2 regions of the Limnohabitans sp. 103DPR2 genome follow, and region 1 is predicted to be linked to the other one. Evidence: riboswitches for the same ligand, from Rfam matches in the RefSeq annotation. Region 1 holds a riboswitch; the other holds the start of a gene.
The links. A riboswitch is a leader RNA that binds a small molecule or an ion and turns the genes downstream of it on or off. The one in region 1 is predicted to bind glycine.
Positions count from the first base shown of each region.

Region 2: linked by a shared signal. The riboswitch ahead of L103DPR2_RS05130 (D-amino acid dehydrogenase) and the one ahead of gcvT (glycine cleavage system aminomethyltransferase GcvT) in region 1 are both predicted to bind glycine.

Region 1 covers NZ_CP011834.1:2,345,796-2,353,851, forward strand. Annotated here, with positions in the region: gene L103DPR2_RS11235 (acyl-CoA thioesterase) at 1-6, opposite strand, end outside; gene L103DPR2_RS11240 (electron transfer flavoprotein-ubiquinone oxidoreductase) at 143-1,840, shown strand; glycine riboswitch at 1,875-1,977, shown strand; glycine riboswitch at 1,995-2,125, shown strand; gene gcvT (glycine cleavage system aminomethyltransferase GcvT) at 2,140-3,297, shown strand; gene gcvH (glycine cleavage system protein GcvH) at 3,376-3,747, shown strand; gene gcvP (aminomethyl-transferring glycine dehydrogenase) at 3,807-6,710, shown strand; gene L103DPR2_RS11260 (GNAT family N-acetyltransferase) at 6,707-7,192, shown strand; gene L103DPR2_RS11265 (B12-binding domain-containing radical SAM protein) at 7,259-8,056, shown strand, end outside.
Region 2 covers NZ_CP011834.1:1,036,013-1,044,068, reverse strand. Annotated here, with positions in the region: gene L103DPR2_RS05140 (tripartite tricarboxylate transporter substrate binding protein) at 1-451, shown strand, start outside; gene L103DPR2_RS05135 (M20 aminoacylase family protein) at 454-1,629, shown strand; glycine riboswitch at 1,640-1,728, shown strand; gene L103DPR2_RS05130 (D-amino acid dehydrogenase) at 1,887-3,164, shown strand; gene L103DPR2_RS05125 (hypothetical protein) at 3,098-3,502, opposite strand; gene L103DPR2_RS05120 (SMP-30/gluconolactonase/LRE family protein) at 3,507-4,427, opposite strand; gene L103DPR2_RS05115 (Bug family tripartite tricarboxylate transporter substrate binding protein) at 4,449-5,423, opposite strand; gene L103DPR2_RS05110 (cyclase family protein) at 5,447-6,514, opposite strand; gene L103DPR2_RS05105 (NAD(P)-dependent oxidoreductase) at 6,528-7,469, opposite strand; gene L103DPR2_RS05100 (RraA family protein) at 7,466-8,056, opposite strand, start outside.

The DNA of each region.
Region 1 (8,056 bases):
TTTCATCGTTCATCTCGACTAATTGCATTGGCCTAAGTCATCATTTAGGTGACTTGATGAAGGCAGATTCTGCCTCTTCCACGCTTAAAATGGACAGATTGCCATATTTGGCCCCTAAATTTCAACTTGATGTGAGTCCACCATGACACCCGAAGAGATTTTGAATACACACGGTCCCCGCGAATCCATGGAATACGACGTGGTGATTGTGGGCGGTGGCCCAGCAGGTTTGTCAACGGCCATTCGCTTGAAGCAATTGGCCCAAGAAAAAGGCACGGAAGTTTCTGTGGTGGTGTTGGAAAAAGGTTCCGAGCCCGGCGCGCACATTTTGTCGGGCGCCATCATGGACCCCATTGCCCTGACTGAACTCTTTCCCAACTGGAAAGAAATGGGCGCCCCTTTAAATCAACCGGTCACGGAAGACATCTTCTTGATGACCACTGAAAACGGCGCCACACGCGTCCCCAATTTCGCCCTGCCACCCTGCTTTCACAACGATGGCAACTACATCATCAGCTTGGGCAACCTCACCCGCTGGTTAGGCGAACAAGCCGAAGCCTTGGGCGTGGAAATTTTCCCTGGCTTTACAGCGGCAGAAGTTTTGTACAACGCCGACGGCTCCGTCAAGGGTGTGGCCACTGGCAACATGGGTATCGGCAAAGATGGCGAGCCCACCGACAATTTCCAATTGGGCATGGAACTGCACGCCAAGTACACCGTGTTTGCCGAAGGTGCACGCGGCCATTTGGGCAAGCAAGTGATTGCCAAATTCAAATTGGACGATGGCAAAGATCCACAAAGCTACGGCATTGGCATCAAAGAACTTTGGGAAATTGACCCTGCACGTCACAAAGCTGGTTTGGCTTTGCACAGCGCCGGTTGGCCCTTAGACGAAAACACTTACGGCGGCTCTTTCTTGTATCACATGGAAGACAACAAAGTGGTGGTGGGTTTTGTGGTGGGCTTGGATTACACCAACCCTTGGCTCAGCCCCTTTGAAGAGTTCCAACGCTTCAAAACGCACCCCAACATCCGTTGGTACTTTGAAGGCGACGAGGCCAAAGGCATTGCGCCGGCCAAACGCATTTCTTATGGTGCGCGTGCCATTACGGCAGGCGGACTCTTGTCTTTGCCCAAAACAGTGTTCCCAGGTGGCGCCTTGGTAGGTTGCGATGCGGGGTATCTCAATGCCAGCCGCATCAAAGGAAGCCACGCAGCCATCAAGACTGGCATGTTGGCAGCCGAAGCGGCCTATGACGCATTGCAAGCTGGACGCGCGCATGACGAACTCAGCGCGTACCCAGAAGCTTTCGAGAACAGCTGGTTGCACACCGAGTTGAACAAGGCCCGCAACTTCAAGCAGTGGTTCAAAAAAGGCCGCACAGTGGGCACGCTCATGACCGGTGTGGAGCAATTTGTGTTGCGCGGCCATGTGCCCTGGACGCTTCGCCGTGCAGCGGCCGACCACACTTACCTCAAGCCTGCTGCCGAATGCCAACCCATTCAATATCCCAAGCCCGATGGCAAGCTCACGTTTGATCGATTGTCGAGTGTGTTCATCAGCAACACCAACCACGAAGAGAATCAACCAGCGCACCTCACCTTGAAGGACGCCAGCGTGCCGGTGGGCATCAACTTGGCCAAATTTGCAGGCCCCGAGGCGCGTTATTGCCCTGCTGGCGTTTACGAGTACGTCAAGAACGAAGACCAATCCGATCGCCTGCAAATCAATGCGCAAAACTGTGTGCATTGCAAAACCTGCGACATCAAAGATCCTACGCAAAACATCGTCTGGGTCACACCAGAAGGCGGTGGCGGACCCAACTACTCAGGCATGTAAAAAGTGCTGGCAGGTTCAAAAGACCTGTTTATAATTTGAGCCGTCAGGAGAGTGCAGGCTTGTAAAAGACTGCCACCGAAGGCGCAGGAAATTTTTATATTTCTGAACGCTCAGGTACCCAGGACTGACAAACGTTGTTAACTTTGTTTAGCAACGCATCCTCACTGGAGAGAGAGGGCGGACCATCCGGTCGAACCCTCCACCGAAGGCGCAACCCGCAGTGAGTCTTTCCCCCGAAAGACACAACCGGCGAATCGCTCAGGTAAAGCGGACAGCGAGGGCAACCCATGATTTCGGTCATGGTTTTACTTTGCCCTTGGAGAATTGAATTGTCCGCTGACACCGCTTTGCTCAACACCCCCCTTAATGCTTTGCACATCGAACTTGGCGCACGCATGGTGCCCTTTGCGGGCTACAGCATGCCTGTTCAATACCCCATGGGTTTGATGGCAGAGCACCATCACACACGCGCCGAAGCGGGCTTGTTTGATGTGTCGCACATGGGTCAATTGCGTTTGGTCGGTCCCGATGCTGCTGCGGCATTTGAATCCTTGATGCCTGTCGATGTAATCGATTTGCCAGTGGGCAAGCAGCGCTATGGCTTGCTGCTCACCGACGAAGGCACCATCATTGACGACTTGATGTTTGTGAACCGTGGCACCGATATTTTTGTGATTGTGAACGGTGCATGCAAAGCGGGCGACATTGCGCACATTCAAGCGCGCATTGGTTCGCGTTGCAAAGTCATTCCCATGCCCGAGCGCGCCCTCTTGGCTTTGCAAGGTCCTAAAGCGGTTGATGCTTTGTCACGCATGGTGCCAGGCGTTGAAAAGTTGGTGTTCATGACTGGCGCAGCGTTTGAATGGCAAGGTGCGGATCTGTTCATCACACGCTCTGGCTATACCGGTGAAGATGGCTTTGAAATTTCTGTCGGCAACACCGAAGTGGATGCGTTCGCCCGCGCTTTGTTAGCGCAAGTGGAAGTGAAGCCCATTGGTTTGGGTGCTCGCAATTCCCTGCGCCTCGAAGCGGGATTGTGTTTGTATGGCAACGACATCGACACCACCACCACACCCATCGAAGCAGGTCTCAACTGGGCCATTCAAAAAGTACGTCGCACAGGCGGCGCACGCGCTGGCTGTTTCCCTGGTGCCACCATCGTGTTGGGCCAATTGGATGGCACGCATCCCCTGACTCGCAAACGTGTGGGTTTGATTGCGCAAGAACGTGTGCCCGTTCGCGAACATGTGGAACTGCAAAGCTTGCAGGGCGTCAAGATCGGTGAAGTGTCCAGTGGTTTGCTAGGTCCCACCGCCAATGTGCCTGTGGCCATGGGGTATGTGGACGCAGCCAATGCTGCAATGGGCACGGTTGTGAATGCCATGGTGCGCGGCAAAGCTGTGCCCATGACGGTCAGTGCCATGCCTTTTGTTCCCAATCGTTATTACCGCGGCTAAATAGCACCCAACAATTGTGATCTGACCCCGATAATTAATGTTGATCTGACCCCAATTAATTTATTCAAGGAGAGAAAAATGAGTTTGAAGTACACCGAAGAGCACGAGTGGATCAAGGTTGAAGGCGATGTGGCCACTGTGGGCATTACGCACCATGCGCAAGACGCTTTGGGTGATGTGGTGTTTGTGGAGTTGCCAGAAGTTGGCAGTAGCTTTGAACAGAAAGCTGTGGCTGGCGTGGTCGAGTCTGTGAAGGCTGCAGCCGATGTGTACATGCCCATCAGCGGTGAAATTACAGAAGTGAACGAAGCCCTGCGTGAAGATCCCTCTTTGGCCAATACCGATCCCCTGGGTGCCGGTTGGTTCTTCAAAGTGAAGTTGTCAGATGCATCTCAAGTGAATGCGTTGTTGGACGAAACAGCGTACACAGCGTTTGCGGCATCCCACTGAAATCTGAATTGAAACTTTGTTGCTTGTATTGATCGAACTTTGCGTTTGAAAGCCCTACCATGTTGATGTCATCTGCCACCCCTTTAAGCCAACTCGAAAACGACAGTGAATTCATTGCACGCCACATTGGCATCAGTGAAGCAGATGAGCATCACATGTTGTCCGTCATTGGTGTGGCATCTAGGCGTGCTTTGATTGAAAGCATCGTGCCAGCTTCGATTGCGCGCAGCCAAGCCATGAAGTTGCCTGCGCCAGTGACTGAAGCCAGCGCATTGGCAGAGCTCAAAGCCATGGCGCAACAAAACAAGATTCTCAAAAGTTTCATTGGCCAGGGCTATTACGGCAATCACACACCCGGCGTGATCCTTCGCAACATTTTGGAAAACCCAGCCTGGTACACGGCCTACACGCCCTACCAAGCCGAGATCAGCCAAGGCCGCATGGAAGCTTTGGTGAATTTCCAAACCATGGTCTGCGATTTAACGGCCATGCCCATTGCCAATGCCTCCATGCTGGACGAAGCCACAGCAGCTGCCGAAGCCATGACCCTGGCCAAACGATCGGTCAAATCCAAAAGCAACAACATCATTGTGGCGGGCGATTGCCATCCGCAAACGATTGAGGTGATTCAAACACGTGCTGCGCCATTGGGCTTGAATGTGTTGGTGGGCTTTGCGCCTGAGTTGATGAAGCAACACGACTACTTTGCAGTGGTCGCGCAGTACCCTTCCACAGCGGGCATGATTCACGATTTGAAAGATGTCATTGCACAGGCCCACGCTGCGCAAGCCGCCTTTATCGTTGCCGCAGATTTGTTGGCCCTCACCTTGGTCACACCCCCCGGCGAATTGGATGCCGACATTGTGGTGGGCACCACCCAACGTTTTGGCATGCCCATGGGCGCCGGTGGCCCGCACGCAGCTTACCTTGCGTGTCGTGACGATTTCAAACGCTCCATGCCTGGCCGCTTGGTGGGCGTGAGTGTCGACGCACATGGCAACCCAGCCTATCGCTTGGCTTTGCAAACCCGCGAGCAACACATTCGCCGCGAAAAAGCCACCTCCAACATTTGCACGGCACAGGTCTTGCCCGCCGTGGTGGCCAGCATGTACGCTGTGTATCACGGTCCCGTCGGTTTGAAGCGCATCGCGCAACGCGTGGCCAGTTACACAGCCGTTTTGGCAGAGGGCTTAGAACAACTGGGTTGCAAATTGGCGCACAAATCTGCGTTCGACACTTTGCAAGTGATCACCGGCGCACGCACAGATGCCGTGTTACAAAAAGCCTTGCTCAAAGGCATGAACCTTCGCAAGCTCTCAGCCGACAGCATTGCCGTGTCTTTGGACGAAACCACAACGCGCAACGATATTGAAGCCCTTTGGTCTAGCTTTGCAGAAGGTGGCCAAGCCCTGCCCGACTGGACACCTTTTGAGAAGGGTCGCGCCAGCCTCATTCCTACTGGCTTGCGACGCACCAGTGCGTACCTCACGCACCCTGTGTTCAATCGTTATCACTCCGAAACAGGCATGCTGCGCTACATCCGCCAGTTGAGCGACAAAGATTTGGCCCTCGATCGCAGCATGATTCCGCTGGGCTCTTGCACCATGAAGCTCAATGCCACCAGCGAGATGATTCCCATCACGTGGCCTGAGTTTGCCAACGTGCACCCCTTCGCACCCGCCGATCAACTCAAGGGCTATGCCCTGCTAGATGAACAGCTACGCGAGTGGTTGTGCCAAGCCACCGGCTACGCAGGCATCAGCTTACAACCCAACGCAGGCTCACAAGGTGAATACGCTGGCTTGTTGGTCATCAAAGCTTTCCACGAAGCCAAGGGCCAAGGCCATCGCAACATCTGCCTCATCCCCTCCAGCGCCCACGGCACCAATCCCGCAAGCGCTCAAATGGCGGGTATGCAAGTGGTCGTGACGGCTTGCGATGCGCAAGGCAATGTCGACATGGCGGACCTCCAAGCCAAGTGTGAACAGCACAGCGCCAATTTGGCGGCGGTCATGATCACCTACCCCAGCACGCATGGTGTTTTTGAAACGCAAGTCAAAGCGCTGTGCGAACTGGTACACCAACACGGCGGCCGCGTTTATGTGGACGGCGCCAACATGAATGCGCTGGTGGGCGTTGCAGCGCCTGGCGAATTTGGCGGCGATGTGAGCCACCTCAACTTGCACAAAACATTCTGCATTCCGCACGGCGGTGGCGGCCCAGGTGTAGGCCCTGTTTGTGTGGTCGAAGATTTGGTCCCTTACCTGCCAGGTCATGCCACCGGCGGCTTGAAAGTCAACGGCGTAGGTGCTGTGTCTGCGGCGCCTTTGGGCAATGCTGCCGTGCTGCCCATCAGCTGGATGTATTGCCGCATGATGGGCGCAGAAGGTTTGAAGCACGCCACAGAAGCCGCCATCTTGGCTGCCAACTACATCAGCCAACGCCTGGCAGATCACTACCCAACGCTTTATGCCAGCGTCGGCGCCAACGGCAAAGCGGGTCACGTGGCCCACGAGTGCATTTTGGATTTGCGCGGCTTGAAAGAGACCAGCGGCGTGATGGCCGAAGACGTGGCCAAGCGCTTGATGGACTATGGCTTCCACGCACCGACACTTTCCTTCCCAGTGGCCAACACTCTCATGGTGGAACCAACCGAAAGCGAAACCCTGGAAGAGCTTGATCGCTTCATCGACGCCATGATTGCGATTCGCAACGAAGTGCGCCAAATTGAAAACGGCGATTGGCCACAAGACAACAACCCCCTCAAGCATGCACCGCACACAGCCGCCAGTTTGATGGCCGCAGATTGGAACCGTCCTTATTCGCGCGAAGTGGGTGCTGCGCAAGCAGGACGCCCATTGAGTAGCGTGAAGTACTGGCCGCAAGTGGGCCGTGTGGACAACGTTTACGGTGATCGCAACCTGTTCTGCAACTGCGTGCCCATGAGCGACTACGCCTCATGAGCACTTTACAAGTTCAACGCGTTGATTACCTCAACGAAAATGATGCAAAAGCACTGGTCTTTTTGCTCGACGCCTATGCGCAAGATCCGATGGGCGGCGGCGAGGCACTCAAGCAAGAGGCTACTGAGCGTTTGTGCGCAGACATGGCACGAATTCCAGGCGCTGCCAGTTTCATTGCTTGGTTAGACGGCCAACCCATTGGCCTGATCAATTGCTTTGAAGGCTACTCCACCTTCAAAGCCAAGCCCTTGCTCAACGTGCACGACATTGCCGTCTTGGACGGTCACCGTGGCCAGGGTGTTGGCCAAGCGCTGCTTCAAGCCGCCGAAGCCCATGCCCTTTCGCGAGGCTGCTGCAAGCTCACCCTGGAGGTTTTAAGTGGCAACGCACCAGCCATGCAAAGCTACAAACGCTTTGGTTTTGAACAATACGAACTCGATCCAGCTGCCGGACAAGCTCAATTCATGCAAAAGTGGCTGTAAAGTCACGGGTGCATGAACCCCTCACCGAATTCAAAGCCTTTTAGCGTCTTAAGCGTCATCCCCCCGATGACGCAGCTCAACACGCCCTACCCGTCGACGGCCTATCTGACGGGCTTTTTACGTTCGCGCGGGGTGGCTGCAACACAAGAAGATTTGGCCCTCAAGCTGGTCTTGAATTTGTTCACGCCACATGGCATGGCGCAAATTCGCGACAAAGCACTCTTGCTGCCAGAAGCCAAGCGCAGTGCCAGCGTTAATTTTTTCTTGGATTTCTTTGAGCGCTACGAAAACACCATCGCCCCCACCATTGCTTTCTTGCAAGGCAAGGACAGCACCCTCAGCCACCGCATTGCAGGCAGAGGCTTCTTGCCCGAAGGGCCACGCTTTACAGCGCTGGACGCTTACGACGATGGCGAATCAGCCGACCCCTTGGCCTGGGCCTTTGGCGCCCTAGGTCAACAAGACCGTGCACGCCATTTGGCCACTTTGTACTTGAACGACTTGGCCGATGTGCTGCGCGACGCCGTCGACAGCCGTTTTGAATTTGTGCGTTATGGTGAATCCTTGGCGGGCAGCCAGGCCACGTTTGAGCCTTTGGCTGAAGCCTTGGCCGCACCGTTGACATTGATGGACGAGACACTGCAAGCACTCACCCTGAAGGCCATTGAACAGCATCAGCCGTCTTTGGTTCTGCTGTCCGCGCCCTTTCCTGGCGCGGTCTATGCCGCATTCCGAATTGCGCAGTGCATCAAGCAGCATCACCCGCACATTCACATTGCACTGGGCGGTGGTTTTGTGAACACCGAACTGCGCGAACTTACAGAGCCTCGCGTGTTTGACTTCGTCGACTTTGTGACCTTAGAT
Region 2 (8,056 bases), 1.3 Mb from region 1:
TCCCATGACCCACATTCCTTACAAGGGTGGCGCACCCGCTAACCAAGATTTGATTGGTGGCCAAGTTGATATTTTCTTAGCGCCATTTGGCAAAGCATATGAAGAATTGCAAAAGCAAGGCAAGATCAAAATTTTGGCCATGCTCAACAGCGAGCGTCTGGATTCCGTCAAAGCTTATCCTGCAATTTCAGAAAGCAAGTCACTGAAGAACTTCACTTTCAATATTTGGACAGGCTACTTTGTCAAAAAAGACACACCAGAAGCCATTGTCCAAGTTTTGCATAAAACCATCACGGACTCTCTGAGTGATTCCGCTGTTCGCAGCGGCCTGGAAGCCAACAGCCAACTGGTTGCCAAACCCTTGTCATTGCAAGCCGTTGACAAAGCTTATGCAGATGGCACCGCACAGTTCCGCGCCATTGCCAAGTCCATCAACTTGCAACCGCAATAAACATGACCTACTTGCGCGAAGCGCTCACAGCCCGAGTGGGTGAGTTCATCCAACTGCGGCGAGACATTCACCGCCACCCCGAGTTGGCGTTTGAAGAACATCGCACCGCTGAGTTGGTGGCGTCCAAGCTTGAGTCTTGGGGCTACCAAGTGCACCGCGGCTTGGGCGGCACCGGTGTGGTGGGCACCCTCCAACGTGGCACCAGCACACGCAGCTTGGGCCTGCGTGCCGACATGGATGCCCTGCCCATTCAAGAGGCCAGTGGCGCCGAATGGTCGAGCACCAAGCCCGGTCTGATGCATGCCTGCGGCCATGATGGCCACACCGCCATGCTGCTGGCGGCCGCCCACGAGTTGGCGTTGAACAGCGAGTTTGATGGTGTGCTGCACCTCATCTTTCAACCGGCCGAAGAAGGCGGTGGCGGCGCACTGCGCATGATGCAAGACGGTCTGTTTGACTTGTTCCCTTGCAATGCCATCTTTGCCATGCACAACATGCCTGGCGTACCTGTGGGCAAATTTGTGTTTCGCAGTGGCAGTGCCATGGCGTCCAGTGATTACGTCACCATTCGCGTGAATGGCACAGGCGGACATGGCGGTATGCCGCATCGCGCTGCCGACTCTTTGGTCGCTGCAGCGGCCATCGTCATGGCTTTGCAAACCGTGGTGTCTCGCAATGTCGATCCACTGCACACCGCTGTGGTGACGGTGGGCTCCATTCAAGCTGGCAAGGCCAACAATGTGATTCCCGCGTTGGCCACACTCGAATTGAGTGTTCGCGCTTTGGACCCGGGTGTTCGCAAATTGCTCGAGCAACGCATCAAAGCCATTGCCACATCGCAAGCCGAAAGCTTTGGCTGCATGGCCGAAGTCGACTGGAAAGAAGGCTATTGCGTGTTGGTGAATTCAGAAAACGAAACCAATTTTGCAAGGCAAGTGGCTTTGGATTTGGTCGGCGCTGAGCGCGTTGTTTTAAATGGTCCGCCTTTAACTGGCAGCGAAGATTTTGCCTTCATGCTGGAAAAAATTCCTGGCAGTTATTTGCTCATTGGCAACGGTGATGGCGAATCCGCGGGCGCGTGCATGGTGCACAACCCTGGTTACGACTTCAACGATGACAACATTGCAACAGGCTCTGATTATTGGGTACACTTGACGAAGGAATTCTTCAAGTCTTAATTTAAAGATTCGATTGACATCGGGAGAGATTGCTCCAGAAGCAACGCCGAAGGAGCAACCGCCCCGGAAACTCTCAGGCAAAAGGACCGATGTCATCTTTCATTCTGAAGAGTGGTTTGCGTTTTCGTCCGCAAACCCACCGCAGGAGCAAGCAACACCCCAGCGTGTTGTGAATCTCTCAGGTCCAAAACAGAAGGGGCGCCAAAGGCACAGATGTGTCATGGCCCAACCCTTTGACGTTTTGAAAGATCTGAATCATGAAAACTATTGCCATTGTGGGCGGCGGCATCACCGGCGTCACGACTGCTTATGCACTGGCCAAGCGGGGCTTCTCTGTCACCTTGTTTGAGCGTCACCGCTATGCCGCCATGGAAACTTCATTTGCCAATGGCGGACAGTTGTCGGCCTCGAATGCAGAAGTTTGGACCCACCCCTCCACCATCATCAAGGGCTTGAAGTGGATGCTCAAAAGTGATGCACCACTGCTGGTCAATCCCAAACCCAGCTGGCACAAAATTTCTTGGTTTGCAGAGTTTATGGCTTCCATGACGGCTTACGAAAAGAACACCATTGAAACGGCCAAACTGGCTGTTGCGGCACGTCAACATTTGTTCGCTTGGGCAGAAGCTGAAAACATTGATTTTGATTTAAAGAAGCAAGGCATCTTGCACATTTACCGCGACAAAAAAGGCTTTGACCACGCTGGCAAAGTTTCTGAAATGTTGGCCAAGGGTGGCTTGCCACGCCATGCGGTGACCCCCGAAGAAATGAAAGCCATCGAACCCACTTTGGCTGGCCAATACTACGGCGGCTATTTCACAGAAAGTGACTCTACGGGAGACATCCACAAGTTCACCAACGGTTTAGCCATGGCTGCAAAGCGTTTAGGTGTTCGCACTTTGTATGACCAAGACGTCACCAACATTCAAAGCGACAACAACCAAGTCAAGATCAGTGTAGCCCACTCAGATGCGCCTACCAGCATTCATACGTTTGACAGCGTGGTGGTGTGCGCAGGCGTTGCCAGCAACCAATTTGCTTCACAACTGGGTGACCGCGTCAACATCTACCCTGTCAAAGGCTATTCCATCACGGTCAATTTGAACGACGCTGAAAGCCAAGCAGGCGCACCGCAGGTCAGCTTGCTGGACGACGAAACCAAACTGGTTACTAGCCGTTTAGGCGAAGACCGATTCCGTGTGGCGGGCACGGCTGAATTCAACGGCTACAACCGCGACATTCGCGCAGACCGCATCAAGCCATTGGTCGATTGGGTCAACCAATGCTTCCCCAAAATCAACACCCGCTCCGTGGTGCCATGGGCTGGCTTGCGTCCCATGATGCCCAACATGATGCCCCGCGTGGGTCGTGGCAAAGCTGCCAATGTGTTTTACAACACAGGTCACGGTCACTTAGGTTGGACATTGTCTGCCGTGACGGCAGACATGGTGGCGGAAGTGGTGGCGGCTCAAGCTTCTGCTGAGCGTGCCACGATCATTTCAGGATCGACCAACCTGGCACGTGTGTCCACGTAATAACCGCCGTATTCGGTGTACTTCAAGACAGCACATTGACATGTGCTGCACTTGAAGACGTCGCAGCGGTTGTAGGGAAAGTAGTCCACTGCAATAGGCGCGTTCGGTGAGTCGTAGCGCGTGCCCTTGGGATGGAATTCTTCGAAGGTCAATTCCATTTGGCCTTCGGCTAGTTCTTGCCTAAGAGTGCCTGCAGCTTGCATTTGGTCAGCGGGCCAGCGTGCGTCGGGTACGCTTTCCCAGCCTTTGCAGATTTTCAGGGCGCAGGTGCAGTGATGCGGTGCTTGAGCAGCCAGTGCTTTCAGCTGTTCCGCTTTGAAGGGGTGTTCATTTGACATGCCTCTATTTTGCGCGATGCAAGGGACAACCCGCCACGGACATGTCAGCCCTCAAAATGTTGCCATTCGTAGAGTCTGTGCAATACAAAGTTTTGCGGTCTTTGCCACCAAATGCCATGTTGGTGAGCGACGCGCCTTTGGGTCCCGTCAGAATTTCTTCGGGTTCCGCCCAATGTGACAGCACCCACACATAAGCCAATCCTGGATTGGCCACCAGCAGTCGACCACTTTCATCCATGGCCAAACCGTCAGGACCACTCGGTCCATAGGAAGTGAAAAACTGCCCTACTTTAGACACACTGCCATCGCTCAACAAAGGCATGCGCCACACAGAATTTCCGCGCGTTGCAGCGACAAACAAAAACCGCTCATCGGGTGACAACACGATGCCATTGGGGCTGGGCACATTGTTCAGCAACAGGTCTAACTTGCCATCGGGCGACAGTCTGTACACCCGCCCAGAGGGGTCGTGCATGCCGGTTTGCCCTTGGTCTGTGAAATACACATTGCCCCGGGCGTCCAGCACCAAATCATTCACACCTTTGAAGCTTTCGCTATTGCGGCGCTCAAGGAAAGATTTGACACGCCCCGTTTGAATGTTCAGGCGCATCAAACCGTTTTTGTAATCGGTGACCAGCAACTCGGTCTCGCTTAGAAACTTCATGCCATTGGGCTCACCATCCCATTGCGCCACCAAGTCCCACTCTCCTTTTGGATCAATTCGAAACACACGGCCAAAAGGTATGTCGGTGACGTAGAGGTTGCCATGCGTGTCAAATACCGGGCCCTCCAAAAATGAATCCGCCAATCGCCCGCCCTGATTCACATCGGCCCATTCACTGCGCACGCCAGTCTGCCTGAATTTCTCAGGCATGGCGCTAAATATTTCAAGAGGTCGAATGAGTGGATTTTGAAGTATGAGCATGTGGCAACCTAAAGTGCATTGTCACTCTTTTTTAATGCCCGCAGCCTTCACTGTGGCAGCCCATCGCTGGGTCTCGCCTGCCAAGTACTTTCGAAACTCATCAGGTGTAGAAGCCACAATGCGCGAACCCAGGCTCTCGAACTTGGCTTTGACTTCGGGAATTGCCAACACCTCTTTCACCGCGACCTGCAGACGATTCACAATTTCAGGAGAGGTGCCTTTGGGCAAGAAAATACCGTTCCACTCATAAGACTCATAGGGCTTGCCAATCACTTCGGTAACTGTCGGCACGTCTGGGAAAGCAGGGTTACGTTGTGCAGAAGTAATGGCCAGCGCCCTGACCGTGCCACTTTTGACATGACCACTGATGGCAGGCAAATTGAAAAAGCCCATGTCCACTTCAGCGGCAATCACCGCGGTCACCGCAAGGCCACCACTCTTGTAAGGGATGTGCAGCATGTTGACGCCTGCAGCCTGGTTCATCAACTCAGGTGCCATGTACTGCACCGTGCCTTGCCCACCGGAACCAAAAGTCAATTTGCCAGGCGATTGCTTGGCCGCCTTCAGGAAGTCTTGTGCTGTGGCAAATGTGGAGGTTTTAGGCACCGTCAGCAACATGGGCGTCACACCCACTTGCGTGACAGGAATCAAATCTTTTTCTGCATCGAATGGCATTTTTTGCAAATGTGGATTGATCGACAACGGTGTTGCGTCGTACAAAACCGTGAAGCCATCGGGTGAGGCTTGCGCCACAGCTTGCTCTCCAATGACGCCGCTTGCACCAGCTTTGTTCACCACCACGACGGCGGTGGACAGCTTGGTGCCCAAGTGCTGCGCAATCAGCCGTGCCAACGCATCGGCAGTTCCGCCAGGCGCATAGGGCACCACAATGCTGACAGGCTTACCATCAGGCCAAGCGGCCATGGCTACGGGTGTGCTCAGTGTGAAAGTCACACCTGCTGCCCATAGCAAAGCGTTCATTAATCGTCGGTTCATGTTGTCTTCCTTTTTTAAGTTGTTCAAACTGTCGCAATGGGTGTCACGGGTGATCCTGCTGCACCCGGCAAACGCAAGGGCGGTGCAGTCAGTAAAAATCGAGAGCGCTGATTCGCTCGAAGCCATAGTGCCAATGGCGTGAGCAACCACAACTCACCCAAGTGGATGCCGTTTTTGAACAGGCAATGTTCGTGCAAGGGCAAGCGCGGCCGTTTCATACCAGCAGGCTTGGTGAGTGACACAGATTGAACCAACTCCACGGCAGGGTTGTCGGCCACCAAGCAGGCCAGACGTGTCTCTGTAATCCAATTCAGCAGTTGTGGATCTTCGCCATCCAGACCACTGCCCGTTTCATGCAGGTGTTGTAGGTCGGGTTGCTTGTGCATGTTCAGCAGGGTGTCTGCAAAACCAGTGTGCAAGCACACCATGTCACCGGCTTCAATCTGGACCTTGTCTGCATCCAAAATGCGCATCAATGCGTCATAGCCCACAGCAAGTTTTTTGCGACCCAAGTGTTTTTCCAAATCAATCAACACACCTCGCCCCTGAACGCCATGTGCCGCCAAATTGGCAACACCCAAGGCGTTTGCATCTGGGTCTGGATAGCGTGCCCAATCGTTTGCAGCGCTTGAATCGGTCGAACCGGGGTGAATCTCAACGCCTGCTCTAAAGCCGTTGTAGAAAACAGCTTCAGCATCGCCATCACCGTCGGCATCAAAGCGGCTACCCATGTGGGCCAGACTGTCCCACTGCGTTGAATATTGCGTGTTCATCAGCATGACTTCGTCGCACACGACATCGGTCAAGTTGGGATCTTCTGTGGCGTATGACCAGCAATAGCCCTGAACGCCTGCGCTGACACCATCTCGCAAAGTTCCGTACAAACGCGGGGGCATGCGCCGCGCGTTCAAGGACCGTCCACCAGGCACATCCAAGGGCAAGGACAAACAAAATGTCAGTCCTTCCCTGACCTCCGCAATGCCTTGACGCACCTTGTCTGGTGTGACCAAGTTCATTCGTCCCAAACGATCGTCTGGGCCAAACTCTCCCCAGTGGCTGCCAGGCGGTGCGTTTTTCCAGCGTTGCATCATGATGGCTAGAACCTTATGCAGAAACCGCTTGAGAATATTTACTCAAAACTGCGAGCACATTCTTGGCCGCTCCTACACCCATGTTGATGTAAGCATCGCTGGTAACGCCGCCAATGTGAGGGCTTAAAAAGATTTGTGGCACACCCTGAAAAATGTGAGGTGCTGTCATCGGCTCTACAGCAAAGCTGTCTAGACCTGCGGCAAACACATGGCCACTTTGAACCGCCGCCAACAAGGCGGGTTCATCCACCAAGCCGCCGCGCGCTGTGTTGACCAGCATCACACCAGGCTTGCAAGCGGCCAAAGTTTGGGCATTGATCAACTGCCGGTTTTCTGGCGTGAGCGGGCAATGCAGTGAGATGGCATCGGACTCTCGCCACAGGGTATCAAAGTCAACGGCTTGAATGTAATCGGGCAAGTTTTTGGCGAAGGGGTCAACACCTAAAACTTTCATGCCCATGGCATCGCACATTTTGGCAAAGCGTTGGCCAATGGCACCCAAACCGACCAGGCCGATAGTGCGGCCATGCAGTTCAACACTTTTGTGCGTTGCTTTGTCCCAAAATCCTGCATGCATGCGCTCGTTCAAGTGCACCACCGATTTGGCACAGGCCAGCAGCAAAGCCATGGCTTGTTCAGCCACAGCAGCGGCATTGGCACCCACTGCAGCGCAGACTTCAATGCCGCGCGCTTTTGCGGCTTCTTTGTCGATGGTGTCGGTGCCACTGCCGTGCTTTGAGATGACTCGCAAAGCCGGTGCCGCGTCCATCACTTCAGCCCCCACACTGCCGTAACGAACAATGATGGCCACAGGATTGTGACGCTGGCACAAAGCGACCATGTCTGGCGTCTGCGGTGTTTTGCCTGCATACACAATTTCAAAATCAGTCAGTAACGCCAAAGCTTGCGATGCCAAATCTGCGCCTGTCACGATGACAACGGGGCGCGTACTCACAGCGTTTCGCCTTCTTTTAACACGCCAGCTGCCACCAGCGATGACAGCAACCAAGAAGCGCTGGTGTTGCCTTCCTTGATTTGCGCAATGCGTTTGGCCTCGTCCACCACTTTTTTGTCAGCCAAGGGCAACAAGCCAGGCAGCTTTTCGCGCTCAACCACCACAATGCCATCGGCATCGGCCAACACAAAGTCGCCGGGGTTGACAGACACGCCACCACAAGAAATGGGATGACCAATGCGGCCACCAATGTTTTTGGTGGGGCCATTGGGATTGGTGCCCACAGAAAAGACGGGGAAGTCCATCTCTTCAATTTCCAGACTGTCGCGCACAGCAGCATCCACAATCACACCAGCTATGCCCAATTGTTTGCAGGCTGTCATCATGATGGTGCCCATCAACGCGGCAGTTTGATCTGCCTTGCCATCAATCACCAACACATCGCCAGGCTTGGCCATGGCAATGGCGGCATGGATCATGAGGTTGTCGCCAGGGCGAACCTCCACCGTCAATGCCGGGCCCGCCACTTTCATGTGAGGACGCAGCGCACTGATGCGGCCGTGCATCACACCACGTCGGCCCGCCAC